Linked DNA regions of Methylomagnum ishizawai. Each later gene encodes a partner of the first gene's protein in a complex. Links are inferred from orthologs where the notes say so. Each region holds a gene or a part of one and is shown in the gene's direction. Other genes may lie near its edges.

The links.
Region 2: the proteins of dnaN (region 1) and dnaX are in contact, whole or in part, in a cryo-EM structure (PDB 8GIZ), measured with the Escherichia coli proteins. The link is inferred for Methylomagnum ishizawai from one-to-one orthologs.

Annotation. Positions count from the first base shown.
Region 1 is NZ_FXAM01000001.1:518,179-526,462, reverse strand. The notes cover bases 1-2,861. They hold dnaN (DNA polymerase III subunit beta), read left to right. Parts: upstream 1-811; coding sequence 812-1,912; downstream 1,913-2,861. Other genes in these bases: recF (DNA replication/repair protein RecF), read left to right, coding at 1,969-2,861; dnaA (chromosomal replication initiator protein DnaA), read left to right, coding at 1-792. In the rest of the region: more of recF, read left to right, coding at 2,862-3,063; B9N93_RS02215 (KilA-N domain-containing protein), read left to right, coding at 3,069-3,911; gyrB (DNA topoisomerase (ATP-hydrolyzing) subunit B), read left to right, coding at 3,931-6,351; B9N93_RS02205 (protoglobin domain-containing protein), read left to right, coding at 6,596-7,156; B9N93_RS02200 (alkaline phosphatase family protein), read left to right, coding at 7,159-8,284. UniProt on the Escherichia coli protein: Confers DNA tethering and processivity to DNA polymerases and other proteins. Acts as a clamp, forming a ring around DNA (a reaction catalyzed by the clamp-loading complex) which diffuses in an ATP-independent manner freely and bidirectionally along dsDNA.
Region 2 is NZ_FXAM01000001.1:3,532,971-3,536,956, forward strand. Bases 1,152-3,986 are described here. They hold dnaX (DNA polymerase III subunit gamma/tau), read left to right. Parts: upstream 1,152-1,649; coding sequence 1,650-3,323; downstream 3,324-3,986. Other genes in these bases: B9N93_RS15810 (hypothetical protein), read left to right, coding at 1,152-1,349; B9N93_RS15825 (YbaB/EbfC family nucleoid-associated protein), read left to right, coding at 3,345-3,668; recR (recombination mediator RecR), read left to right, coding at 3,685-3,986. Also shown: B9N93_RS15805 (CheR family methyltransferase), read left to right, coding at 1-552; more of B9N93_RS15810, read left to right, coding at 675-1,151. UniProt on the Escherichia coli protein: Part of the beta sliding clamp loading complex, which hydrolyzes ATP to load the beta clamp onto primed DNA to form the DNA replication pre-initiation complex.

The DNA of each region.
Region 1 (8,284 bases):
CGCTTCGTGTCGGACATGGTGAAGGCGCTGCAACACAATGCCATCGGGGCGTTCAAGGATTATTACCGCACCGTCGACGCCTTGCTGATCGACGATATCCAATTCTTCGCCGGCAAGGAGCGCTCGCAGGAAGAGTTCTTCCACACCTTCAACACCTTGCTGGAAAACAAGCACCAGGTCGTGCTGACCTGCGACCGCTATCCCAAGGAAATCAAGGGTCTGGAAGAGCGTTTGAAGTCCCGTTTCGGCTGGGGCCTGCCGGTCGCCATCGAACCGCCCGACCTCGAAACCCGCGTCGCCATCCTCAAGAGCAAGGCGGTGAACCTGGGCGTGGAACTCTCGGACGAAGTGGCGTTTTTCATCGGCAAGCGCATCCGCTCCAATATCCGCGAACTGGAAGGCGCGTTGCGGCGGGTGATGGCGAACTCGCATTTCACCGGCAAGCCTATCACCATGGAATTCGCCAAGGACGCGCTGCGGGACTTGATCGCCTTGCAGGACCGGCTCATCAACGTGGACAACATCCAGCGCACCGTGGCCGAGTATTACAAAATCCGGGTCTCGGACCTCCTGTCGAACAAGCGCACCCGCAACCTGAGCCGCCCCCGGCAGATGGCGATGGCCCTGGCCAAGGAGCTGACCAACCACAGCCTCCCGGAAATCGGCCAGATGTTCGGGGGCCGCGACCACACCACGGTCCTGCACGCCTGCCGCAAGAGCGAGGAACTCAGGGCCTGCGATAATAAGTTCGCCGAGGATTACAGCATCCTCCTCCGCACCCTCTCCGCTTAAACCCACCCTGGCATCCACCATGAAATTCACCATCGCGCGTGAAACCCTGCTCACCCCGCTGCAACAGGTCATCGGCGTCATCGAGAAACGCCAAACCCTGCCGATCCTATCCAACGTCCTGCTGAAACTCAGCGACGGCCAGTTGGAATTGACCGGCACCGACCTGGAAGTGCAATTGATTACCCGCACCACCGTGGAAAGCGGCGACAACGGCGCGATCACGGTCCCGGCCCGCAAGCTGCTGGATATCTGCCGCTTGTTGCCGGACAAAAGCGCCATCAACGTCGATTGCAAGGACGAGCGTTTCGCCATCCGTTGCGGCAGCAGCAAGTTCAACCTGGCGACCCTGCCCGCCGACAATTATCCCGAATTCGACACCGGCACCACCGAACTGGAAATCGCCGTGCCCGCCGCCACCCTGCGCCGGGCGCTGGAAAAAACCACCTTCGCCATGGCCCAGCAGGACGTGCGCTATTACCTCAACGGCTTGTTGCTGGATGTGGATGGCCGCACGCTACGCACCGTGGCCTCGGACGGACACCGGCTGGCGGTATTCGAGGAGGTCTTGGAAATCGAGGGCCAGGGGCGGCAAATCATCATCCCGCGCAAGGGCGTCTTGGAACTGGCCCGCTTGTTGGGCGAGGGCGCGGAAACGGTGACGGTGCAGATCGCCCCCAACACCGTGCGGGTGAACCTGGGCGCGGTCAGCTTCGCCGCCAAGCTGATCGAGGGCCGCTTCCCCGATTTCCAGCGGGTGATGCCGCGCGACCTGGCCCGGATCATGTTGATCGACAAGGATGTGTTCAAAGGCGCCTTGACCCGCGTTTCGGTGCTGTCCAATGAGAAGTACAAGAGCATCAGCATGGAAGTGGACGAGGACGCGGTGATGTCCCTGAAGGCGCAGAATCCCGAACACGAGGAAGCCGAGGAGCGGGTGCCGATCCAGTTGGAAGGCAGCGGGCTGTCGGTGGGCTTCAACGCAGCCTATCTGCTGGACGCCATCAACAATGTCGGCTCGGCCCAGGTGCGGCTGTCGTTCACCGAGGCAGCCAATAGCTGCTTGATCGAGGATTGCGAGGACAGCCATTTCAAGTTCATCGTGATGCCGATGCGGCTGTGAACCCAACCCGCCTAGCGTTCCCGCGCCTGGCGCGGGAACGATCACGCTAACGCCGCATGAGCCTCCTCAAACTCGAAGCCCAGGATGTCCGCAATATCGCAGCGGCCACGCTGTTGCCTTCTCCCCGCCTCAATTTCCTGGTCGGCCCCAACGCCAGCGGCAAGACCTCGCTGCTGGAAGCCATCTACCTGCTGGGCCGGGCGCGATCCTTCCGTACTTCGCAACCCCACCAGATCATCCGCTTCGACCAACCCGCCCTGACCGTGGTGGGCCGGGTCGCGGCGGACTCATCCCCGCCCCTGCCCGTCGGCCTCCGCATCGCCCGCAACGGTCGGCGCGAAATCCACTTGGACGGGCGCGGCCTACACTCCAGCGCCGAGTTGCTCCGCGCCTTCCCGGTACTGGCGATCCAGCCCGGCAGCGTGGCGCTGCTGGAAGGCCCGCCCAAAACCCGCCGCCAATTCCTGGATTTCGGCGCGTTCCATGAAAACCCGGCCTATCTCGACCACTGGCGGCGCTATACCCAGGCTTTGGGCCAGCGCAACGCGCTTTTGCGGGAAAAACGGCCCAGGGAACTGGCCCCATGGACCCATGAAGCGGCGCGGTACGGTACAATAGTGGGCGAAACGCGCCGCCTTTACGCCGAACGGCTCGAACCCTTCTTCCAAGACACGGCACAACGCTTTTTCAAGGGGCTGGTTTTCCAATTGCACACTCAAGCGGGTTGGGACACCGCAAATCCCCTGGAAAAACTACTGGAACAGGATATCCCCCACGACCTCCGCCATGGGCATACCCAGTCCGGCCCCCACAAGGGGGATTTTTCCATCGCGCTCCAGGGCCGCCCGGTCAAGGCCTACCTCTCCCGTGGCCAGATGAAGCTATTGGTCTACGCCCTGCTGCTGGCCCAAGCCCGGCTGCTGGAAGCGCGGGCGGGTGCCGCGGGCTGCGTCCTGATCGACGACGTGGCCTCCGAACTGGACGAGGACAACAAAAAAAACCTGCTCGGCTTCCTGCGCGAGGGACGGACCCAGTACTTCATCTCCGCCACCGATAGCAAGATGATCCAAAACGGTTTGGGCGAAGAAGCGGCTCTATTCGAGATTGCCCACGGGCAGGCGTCCCCTCCCACCCACTTTCCGGTCCCGTAAACACCATGGCCAGCAACAAAAGTATTGTCGTTCAAGGGATTGAAATCCATGTATTCAACAAGGATGAAGAGGACTACATCAGCTTGACCGACATGGTCGGCGGCTTCGAGGGTGGTTCGGCGCTGATTGAGGCGTGGCTACGCAACAAAGACACGATTGAGTTCTTGGGCGTATGGGAGCGCTTGAACAATCCGAATTTTAATTCCCTCGAATTCGAGGGAATTAAATCGATGGCAGGCTTAAACCGCTTCACAATGTCCGCCAAGCGCTGGACCGAAAAAACCAACGGCATCGGCGTTGTCGCTAAGGCCGGACGTTACGGCGGCACCTTCGCCCACAAAGACATCGCCTTCGAGTTCGGCACCTGGCTCAGCCCCGAATTCAAGCTCTACCTCATCAAGGAGTTTCAAAGACTTAAAGAGCAAGAAGCACAGTCGGGCCAACTCGAATGGAACATCCGGCGCTCCCTGACCAAAACCAACTACCGTATCCACACCGACGCCATCAAAACCCATCTGATCCCGCCCGAAATCAGCAAACGGGAAGAAGGCTTCATCTACGCTTCCGAAGCGGATGTACTCAACAAGGCGCTCTTCGGCCTGACCGCCAAGGAATGGCGCACGCAAAACCCCGACAAAGACGGCAACCTCCGCGACCACGCCTCCGTGACCCAGCTTGTGGTCTTGGCGAGCCTGGAAAGCCAGAACGCCTTACTCATCCAACAAGGCCATAGCCAAGCGGCCCGCTTGGTGATACTCAACCAACTGGCGCGGATTCAAATGCAATCCTTGCTCAACAGCCCGGCCATCCAAGCCCTGGAAACCCCGCCCTTGTTCGACACCAAGTGACCACAGCGACCTCTAACGCATGAACACAGCCACCCAACCCGCCCACGATTACGACAGTACCTCCATCCAGGTCTTGAAAGGACTGGACGCCGTCCGCAAGCGTCCCGGCATGTACATCGGCGACACCGACGACGGCACCGGACTCCACCACATGGTGTTCGAGGTGGTCGATAACGCCATCGACGAAGCCCTGGCGGGCTATTGCAAGAACATCCGCGTCATTATCCACGCCGACGAGTCCGTCACCGTGACCGACGATGGCCGCGGCATCCCGGTGGATATCCACGAGGAGGAAGGCCGTTCGGCGGCGGAAGTCATCATGACCGTGCTGCACGCGGGCGGGAAGTTCAACCAAAATTCCTACAAGGTCTCGGGCGGCCTGCATGGCGTGGGCGTGTCGGTGGTGAACGCGCTATCGGAACTCCTGACCTTGGAAATCCACCGTGGCGGCAAGAAATACCGCCAGGAATACCGCCACGGCGAACCGCAAGCGCCCCTGGCCGAATTCGGCGAGGCCGGCGACACCGGCACGATGCTGCGCTTCAAGCCCAGCGACCAAACCTTCACCCATATCGAGTTCCATTACGACATCCTGGCTAAGCGCCTCAGGGAACTGTCGTTCCTGAATTCCGGGGTGCGCATCAGCCTGGAGGACGAGCGCAGCGGCAAGAGCGATGTTTTCGAGTTCGAGGGCGGCATCCGCGCCTTCGTCGAGCATCTCAACAAGAACAAAACCCCGCTGTTCGAGAAGGTGTTCCATTTCCTGGCCGAGAAGGACGGCATCACCGTGGAAGCCGCCCTGCAATGGAACGATTCCTACCAGGAAAACATCTTCTGCTTCACCAACAACATCCCCCAGCGCGACGGCGGCACCCATCTGGCCGGTTTCCGCGGCGCCCTGACCCGTACCCTGAACCAGTACATCGAAGACCAAGGGTTCTTGAAAAAGCAGAAGGTGGACACCACCGGCGACGACGCCCGCGAAGGCTTGACCGCCGTGCTGTCGGTGAAGGTGCCCGACCCCAAGTTCTCCTCGCAGACCAAGGACAAGCTGGTGTCGTCCGAGGTGAAGCCGGTGGTGGAAGCCGCCATGGGCGAGAAATTCCAGGAATTCCTGCTGGAACAGCCCGCCACCGGCAAGCTCATCGCCCATAAGATGATCGAGGCCGCCCGCGCCCGCGAAGCCGCCCGCAAAGCCCGCGAAATGACCCGGCGCAAGACCGCCCTCGATATCGCGGGCCTCCCTGGCAAGCTGGCCGATTGCCAGGAAAAAGACCCGGCACTGTCGGAACTGTTCCTAGTCGAGGGCGATTCGGCCGGCGGTAGCGCCAAACAAGGCCGCGACCGCCGCACCCAGGCCATCCTGCCGCTCAAGGGCAAAATCCTCAACGTGGAGCGGGCACGCTTCGACCGGATGATTTCCTCGGAAGAGGTCGGGACGCTCATCACCGCCCTGGGCTGCGGCATCGGACGCGAGGAATACGATCCCAACAAGCTGCGCTACCACCGCATCATCATCATGACCGACGCCGACGTGGACGGCTCGCATATCCGCACCTTGCTCTTGACCTTCTTCTACCGGCAGATGCCCGAATTGATCGAGCGCGGCCATATCTACATCGCCCAGCCGCCGCTGTACAAGGTCAAGAAGGGCAAGCAGGAGCAATACGTCAAGGACGACACCGAGTTGAACAACTACCTGCTGCAACTCGCGCTGGAAAAAACCCGCCTCCACCCCAACCCCCAGACCCCGCCGATCCAGGGCCACGGCCTGGAACAACTGGCCCGCGACTATCTGGCGGTGCGTGGCGTGGTGCAACGGCTGGCCCACCGCTACGACGCCACCCTGCTCGACCTGCTGGCCGAACTGCCCGCCCTGGACGCCGCCACGATGGCCGACGAGGCCCGCCGCGCGGCGTGGTTCGATCGCTTGAACACCCGGCTCAACCGGGCCGAACCGGGGGCCAGCTTCGAGATCGACCTACAATCCAGCGGCGGCGAATTCCACGCCCTGATCAAAAAGCGCCTGCACGGCGTCTACAAGGCCATCGAACTCGGCGCGGGCTTTTTCAATTCCGCCGATTACAAGCGGCTCGCCGCCTTCGGCCAGGCCACGGCGGACCTGTTCGGCCCGGACAGCTTGGTGGCGGCGGACGAGAAGAAAGCCCATGTCGCCAATTTCAAAGCCGTTTTCGACTGGATGATGGCCGAGGCCAAGCGCGGCCAGCATATCCAGCGCTACAAAGGTTTGGGCGAGATGAACCCCGAGCAATTGTTCGAGACCACCCTCGACGCCAACAGCCGCCGCTTGTTGCAGGTCAAGATCGAGGACGGCATCGCCGCCGACCAAATCTTCACCACCCTGATGGGCGACCAAGTCGAACCCCGGCGCGATTTCATCGAGAAGAACGCCCTGGAAGTGGCGAACCTGGATATCTAAGCGGCGGAATCCGCTTGGACCGGGCCGCGGCGCGACATCATCGGCATATCGCCCGCTTTTACCGTTTTGTTACAGGCATCGATTTGGTATTTTCTCTCCCCGGCCTGGACAACCCGGCCATCCTCGGCAAGACCACCCTAAAAAGCCCTGCGCGGCGCGGCATCCATACCGGGATATTCCAAGCCCGGATGGAACGCCCCACCCCAAACCCCGCACGGCCCCGACAACCCCAGAGAAAATCCCGATGTCGAAACGCGATCTAACGGCGCTCACCGAATACGCCAAAGCCTTCTCGGCCCTCACCCCGGACAAGGAAGCCGTCCTCCGGGAGCTGGGCTTGGCGGTGGCGCCCCGCCTGGGCGAAGTGACGGACCACTTCTACACCAAGTTGCAAACAATCCCGCAAGCCCGCCCCGTGCTGGAAGGCCGCATCGACGACCTCAAGCGCACCCACGTCCGTTGGTTGCGGAGCCTGTTCGACGGCCCTTACGACGACAGTTTCACCGCGGCCATGTACCGGGTGGGCGATGTCCATGTGCGGGTGAAGCTGCCGGTGGAATTCATGGCCGGGGGCATCGTGCTGATCACCGAGCAATTGATCGAACTGGTCGGGGAAATCTACCGCGACAACATCGACCGCTATAAGCAAGCCATGAGCGCCTTGAACTCGATCCTGGGCTTCTGCCTGTTCATCATGCAGGAGTCCTATCAATCTTCCTCGCTGGCGGAAGAATTGGAGAAGTTCCTGAAAATCACCGGGATGAGCCGCAAGCTGTTCGACAACCTCGCCAACGCCTATCGCTGACCATGCCCAAGCCGCCCCGCCCCGCTTGCGCCCTCCTGGCCGCGCTCCTGTCGCTCCCATCCTGGACGGCGGCGGGCCAACCCGGCCCGGCCCGAGGCCTGGCCCGGATCGACCATATCGTGGTGATCTACCTGGAAAACCACAGCTTCGACAACCTCTACGGCCTGTTCCCCGGCGCGGCGGGCATCGCGCAAGCCCCACCCCAGGCCACCCGGCAAACCGATCTCCAGGGCCGCATTTACGACACCCTGCCGCCGGTCGTCAACACCGAACACAAGCCGCCCGTCCACGACGGACGCTTTCCCGCCGATTTGCCCAACCAGCCCTTCGATATCGGGCGCTATGTGCCACCGGACCAGAAGACCGGCGATCTGACCCACCGCTTCTACCAGCACCAGCAACAAATCGACGGCGGACGCATGGACCGCTTCGCCGCCGTCTCCGACGCGGGCGGGCTGGCCATGGGCTATTACGACGGCACCAAGCTTCCGCTCTGGCAATACGCCCGGCGCTATACCCTGGCGGATCATTTCTTCCAGGCCGCGTTCGGGGGTTCGTTCCTCAACCACATGTGGCTGGCCTGCGCCTGCACCCCGCGCCACCCCGACCCGCCGCCCGACATGCTGGCCCGCCTGGACGATCAAGGCGGTTTGGTCAAAGACGGGACGTTCAGCCCCGATGGCTACGCGGTCAACACGGTATTCCCGGCGCAAGGCCCGCATCCCGCCGCCATCGACCCGCGCAAGCTGCTACCGCCCCTGGTCCAGCCCACCCTGGGCGACCGCCTGTCCGACAAGCGGATTTCCTGGGCCTGGTACGCGGGCGGTTGGAACGATGCCGTGGCGGGCCGGGCCGATCCCGGCTTCCAGTTCCACCACCAGCCCTACGCCTATTTCCAGCGCTATGCCGGGGGCACGCGGGACCGGGCCGAACACCTCAAGGACGGGGCCGATTTCCTCGCCGCCCTCGAACACGACCGACTCCCCGCCGTGGCATTCTACAAACCCATCGGCAGCCTGAACGAACATCCGGGTTACGCCGACCTCCTGTCCGGCGAGCGGCATATCGCCGATATCCTGGGCAAGATCGAACGCGGCAAGTTCTGGCCCCGGACCCTGGTCATCGTCA
Region 2 (3,986 bases), 3.0 Mb from region 1 along the record:
CTGCCCGCATGGATGGCGGCGTTTGGCGGGACGGTGCGGATTTGGTCGGCGGCTTGCTCCACCGGGCAGGAGCCTTATTCGATCAGCCTATGCGTGGAAGAATTCTTGCGCGGCAGGCCCGCCCTGGGAGCGAGGCCGGTGCGGATATTAGGCACCGATATTTCCGAGTTGGCCTTGGCCGAGGCCAACCGCGCCGACTATGGCGACCTGGCCTTGTCGCGGGGACTGGACCCGAAACTGCGGGAGCGTTATTTCGTGGCCGTGGGCGAAAAATGGCGGCCCAGGCCGGATATCACCGCCAGGGTCGGGTTCCAGCCCTACAACCTGCTAGCCTCCTATGCGCCCTTGGGCAAATTCGACCTGATTTTCTGCCGCAACGTGTTGATTTATTTCCCGGACGACATCAAGCGCGATATTTTGACCCGGCTGGCGGGAGCGCTGACTCCTGGGGGCTATTTGTTCCTCAGCAGCACCGAAAGCCTGCCGCCGGGGGTCGACGGCTACAAAACGGTGCGCGGCAAATATTGCCGCTACTACCGGATCGGCCCTTGAGGTCAATTGGCTCCGAATGGCCGGTTCGACCACTTTCCACCCCACCCGGCCTCACCCAAGCGTATTAAAATAAAGGTAGCAGTATACATTCCTTAATCATTCAACCCCCGAGGGTGATCGCTATGAAACCCATCCACCACCTAGGCGTCGGCCTGATCGTACTGGCCGCTTCCACGCTGGGGACTCCCGCACAGGCCTTGCCCGTGTTGTTCGTCAGCACCGGCCATACCGGAGCGCAGACGCAAACCGATATCAACCATACCCAGCACTGGACCTTTTCAGTGTCCCAGAACGTCACCGTAGGCGGCGGCTTGTTCGACATGAAACGGGGTCCGTCCAGCACCGCCGATGTCAGCTTCGCGATTTTCGAGGGGACATATTCACCCCCCGCGAGCCTGGATAACGCCCTGCTGCAAAAGGATTTGACGAACACGGCCTTCGCCCAGCGATTCAAAGCCGTCCTGTTCCAAAACACCGTAACCACCCTGTTGGCCGGCCACACCTATACCGGCGTCCTGTTCTCCGACGCCCTCGACGCGCAGAACAAGGGCTATTTCGTCAAAGGCGGCTCGGCCAGCCCGCTGCTGTTCGTCAATGCCAAGGGCAAGGCCGTGGCCGGTATCGAAATACTCCCGTCCATCGCGCTTCCCGAAGCGCCGCCGTCCAGGTTCGCGTCCCCGGCCTCCACCGATGCCACCTTGATTCCCGAACCCACCCTACCCGCGCTCATGGCGCTGGGCCTCGCGGGCTTGGCCTGGGCGACCCGCCGCAGCCAACCCGCAGCGCACAAAACCTGATCCGGCCCGGCGGTTGTTTTGGACGCCAGCCGCCTTATTGAAAAGTCAAGGCTTGAATCGGCCCAAGCCATCCATCATAATGCGCGTCCTCATCGACGGCCCCGGTCCCCACGGCCCGGAGCCAACGCCAGAGTTCAATGGCAAGTCGTGTCGGTCCCCTCGCAACGATACGCTGCGAACCCCGCCAGGCCCGGAAGGGAGCAACGGTAGCACCGGATTCGTGTGCCGGGGTGTGGCTGATACGACTGCCACCCTCCCATCCCCCATGCCTACACGGTCGATAACCGGCAGCGAGCCCCGATGGCCTATCAGGCTTTAGCCCGCAAGTGGCGACCCCGTAATTTCAGCGAAATCGTCGGCCAGGAGCATGTCGTCAGGGCGTTGACCCACGCGCTCGAAACCGCCCGCCTGCACCACGCCTATCTCTTCACCGGCACCCGCGGCGTGGGCAAGACCACCTTGGCCCGCATCCTCGCCAAGGCCATCAATTGCGAATCCCCCAACGGCTCCGACCCTTGCGGCCAGTGCCTGGTTTGCCGGGAAGTGGACGAAGGCCGCTTCGTCGATCTGATCGAGGTGGACGCCGCCTCCCGCACCAAGGTCGAAGACACCCGCGACCTGCTCGACAATGTGCTGTACGCGCCCAGCCAAGGCCGCTACAAAGTCTACCTGATCGATGAAGTCCACATGCTCTCGGGGCATAGCTTCAACGCCCTGCTGAAGACCCTGGAAGAACCGCCGCCCCATATCAAATTCCTGCTGGCGACCACCGACCCCCAGAAAATCCCGGTCACAGTGCTATCGCGCTGTTTGCAGTTCAATCTCAAGCGCCTGACCCCGAGCCAAATCGGCACCCAGATGGAATCCATCCTGCGCCAGGAGGAAATCCAATTCGAGGCGAATGCCCTGAAAGCCCTGGCCCGCGCCGCCGATGGCTCGATGCGCGACGGGCTGAGCCTGTTGGACCAAGCCATCGTCCACGGCGGCGGACGCCTGGGCGAGGCCGAAGTCAGCGCCATGCTGGGCACGGTGTCGCGGCGGCCCGTGTTCGATCTGCTGGACGCCCTGGCCCGGAGCGATGCGGCGGCGCTGTTGACCCTGATCGAAGCCCTATCAGAACACGCCCCGAATTACGGCGATGTGCTGCAACAATTGCTGATCGCCCTGCATCACGCCGCCCTGGCCCAATGGGTGCCCGATGCGGTCCGCCGCGACGAGGACGCCGACCGTATCTTGGCCCTGGCCCAGCGCCTGAGCGCCGAGGATTTGCAATTGTTTTACCAGATCGGCCTGGTCGGCCAACGCGACCTGCCCCTCGCGCCCGATCCCCGAGGCGGCTTCGAGATGGTCTTGCTGCGGATGCTGGCCTTCCGTCCGGCGGAAGCCACGACCTACCCGTCCCAGCCCGGAACCGCCCCGGCGCATCACGACGGGCAGCACGCCAAATCCGCGCCGCGCCCGGAACCGCCCCGGCTGATCCATCCGCCCCAGGCCCGGCCCGAACCGCCACCGACCCCGGCTTCTACCCAGGCACCAACACCACCGGCCCAAACCACGCCAGCGCCGGCACCCAACCCGGACGGTGGCGCTCCCGCGCAGGTCAATTGGCGCGAACTGATCCGCGCCACCGGCGTCGCCGCCCTGGCCCGCGAACTGGCCAACAACTGCGTGCTGGAACACCTGGACGAAACCTCTTGCGTCCTGCTCCTGCATCCCAAGCAAGCCCTGCTCCGCGCCGCCCATACCGAGGCTAACCTGGAAAAAGCCCTGCAAGACTATTTCCGCCGCCCGCTCAAGCTCACCATTAAGCTCGGCGAACCCGCGGGAGAAACCCCCGCCTTGCAAAACCAGCGGCAAAAGGAAGAACGCCAACGGGCGGCGGAGATCGAAATAGAACAAGACGAAAACGTTATCGCCTTGAAGGAACGGTTCGATGCCCGCATCGTGCCCGGTTCCGTCAAACCCTTGGATTGAACCCGCCCCGGAGCCACCGCCATGAAGAATCCCCTCGCCCATCTGATGCAGCAAGCGCAGCAAATGCAGGAAAACCTGAAGAAGGCCCAGGAGGAATTGGCCGAACTCCAGGTCCGGGGCGAATCCGGCGGCGGGCTGGTCAAGATCGCCATGACCGGCAAGCGCCAGGTGCTCAAGGTGGAAATCGACGACAGCCTGGTGAAGGAAGACCGCGATATGCTGGAGGATTTGGTCGCCGCCGCCGTCAACGACGCCGTCAACAAGGTCGCCGCCCTCAAGCAGGAAAAACTGGCGGGCTTGACCGGCGGTATGGAATTGCCGGCCGGCTTCAAGCTGCCGTTCTAAGCTCCCGCCCCGCGCCATGTCCTCGACCGGAGCCCTCGGCCAATTGATGCAAGCCCTGCGCTGCCTGCCAGGGGTGGGACCGAAATCGGCCCAGCGCATGGCCTTCCACCTGTTGCAGCGCAACCGCCCCGGCGCCCGCCAATTGGCCGAGGCGTTGCTGGACGCCCTCGACCGCATCGGCCATTGCGCCGAGTGCCGCACCCTGACCGAAGGCACCCTCTGCCCCGTCTGTGCCAATCCCCAGCGCGACCGCTCCCTGCTGTGCGTGGTGGAAACCCCCGCCGAGGTCCACGCCATCGACCAGGCCGCGACCGGCTT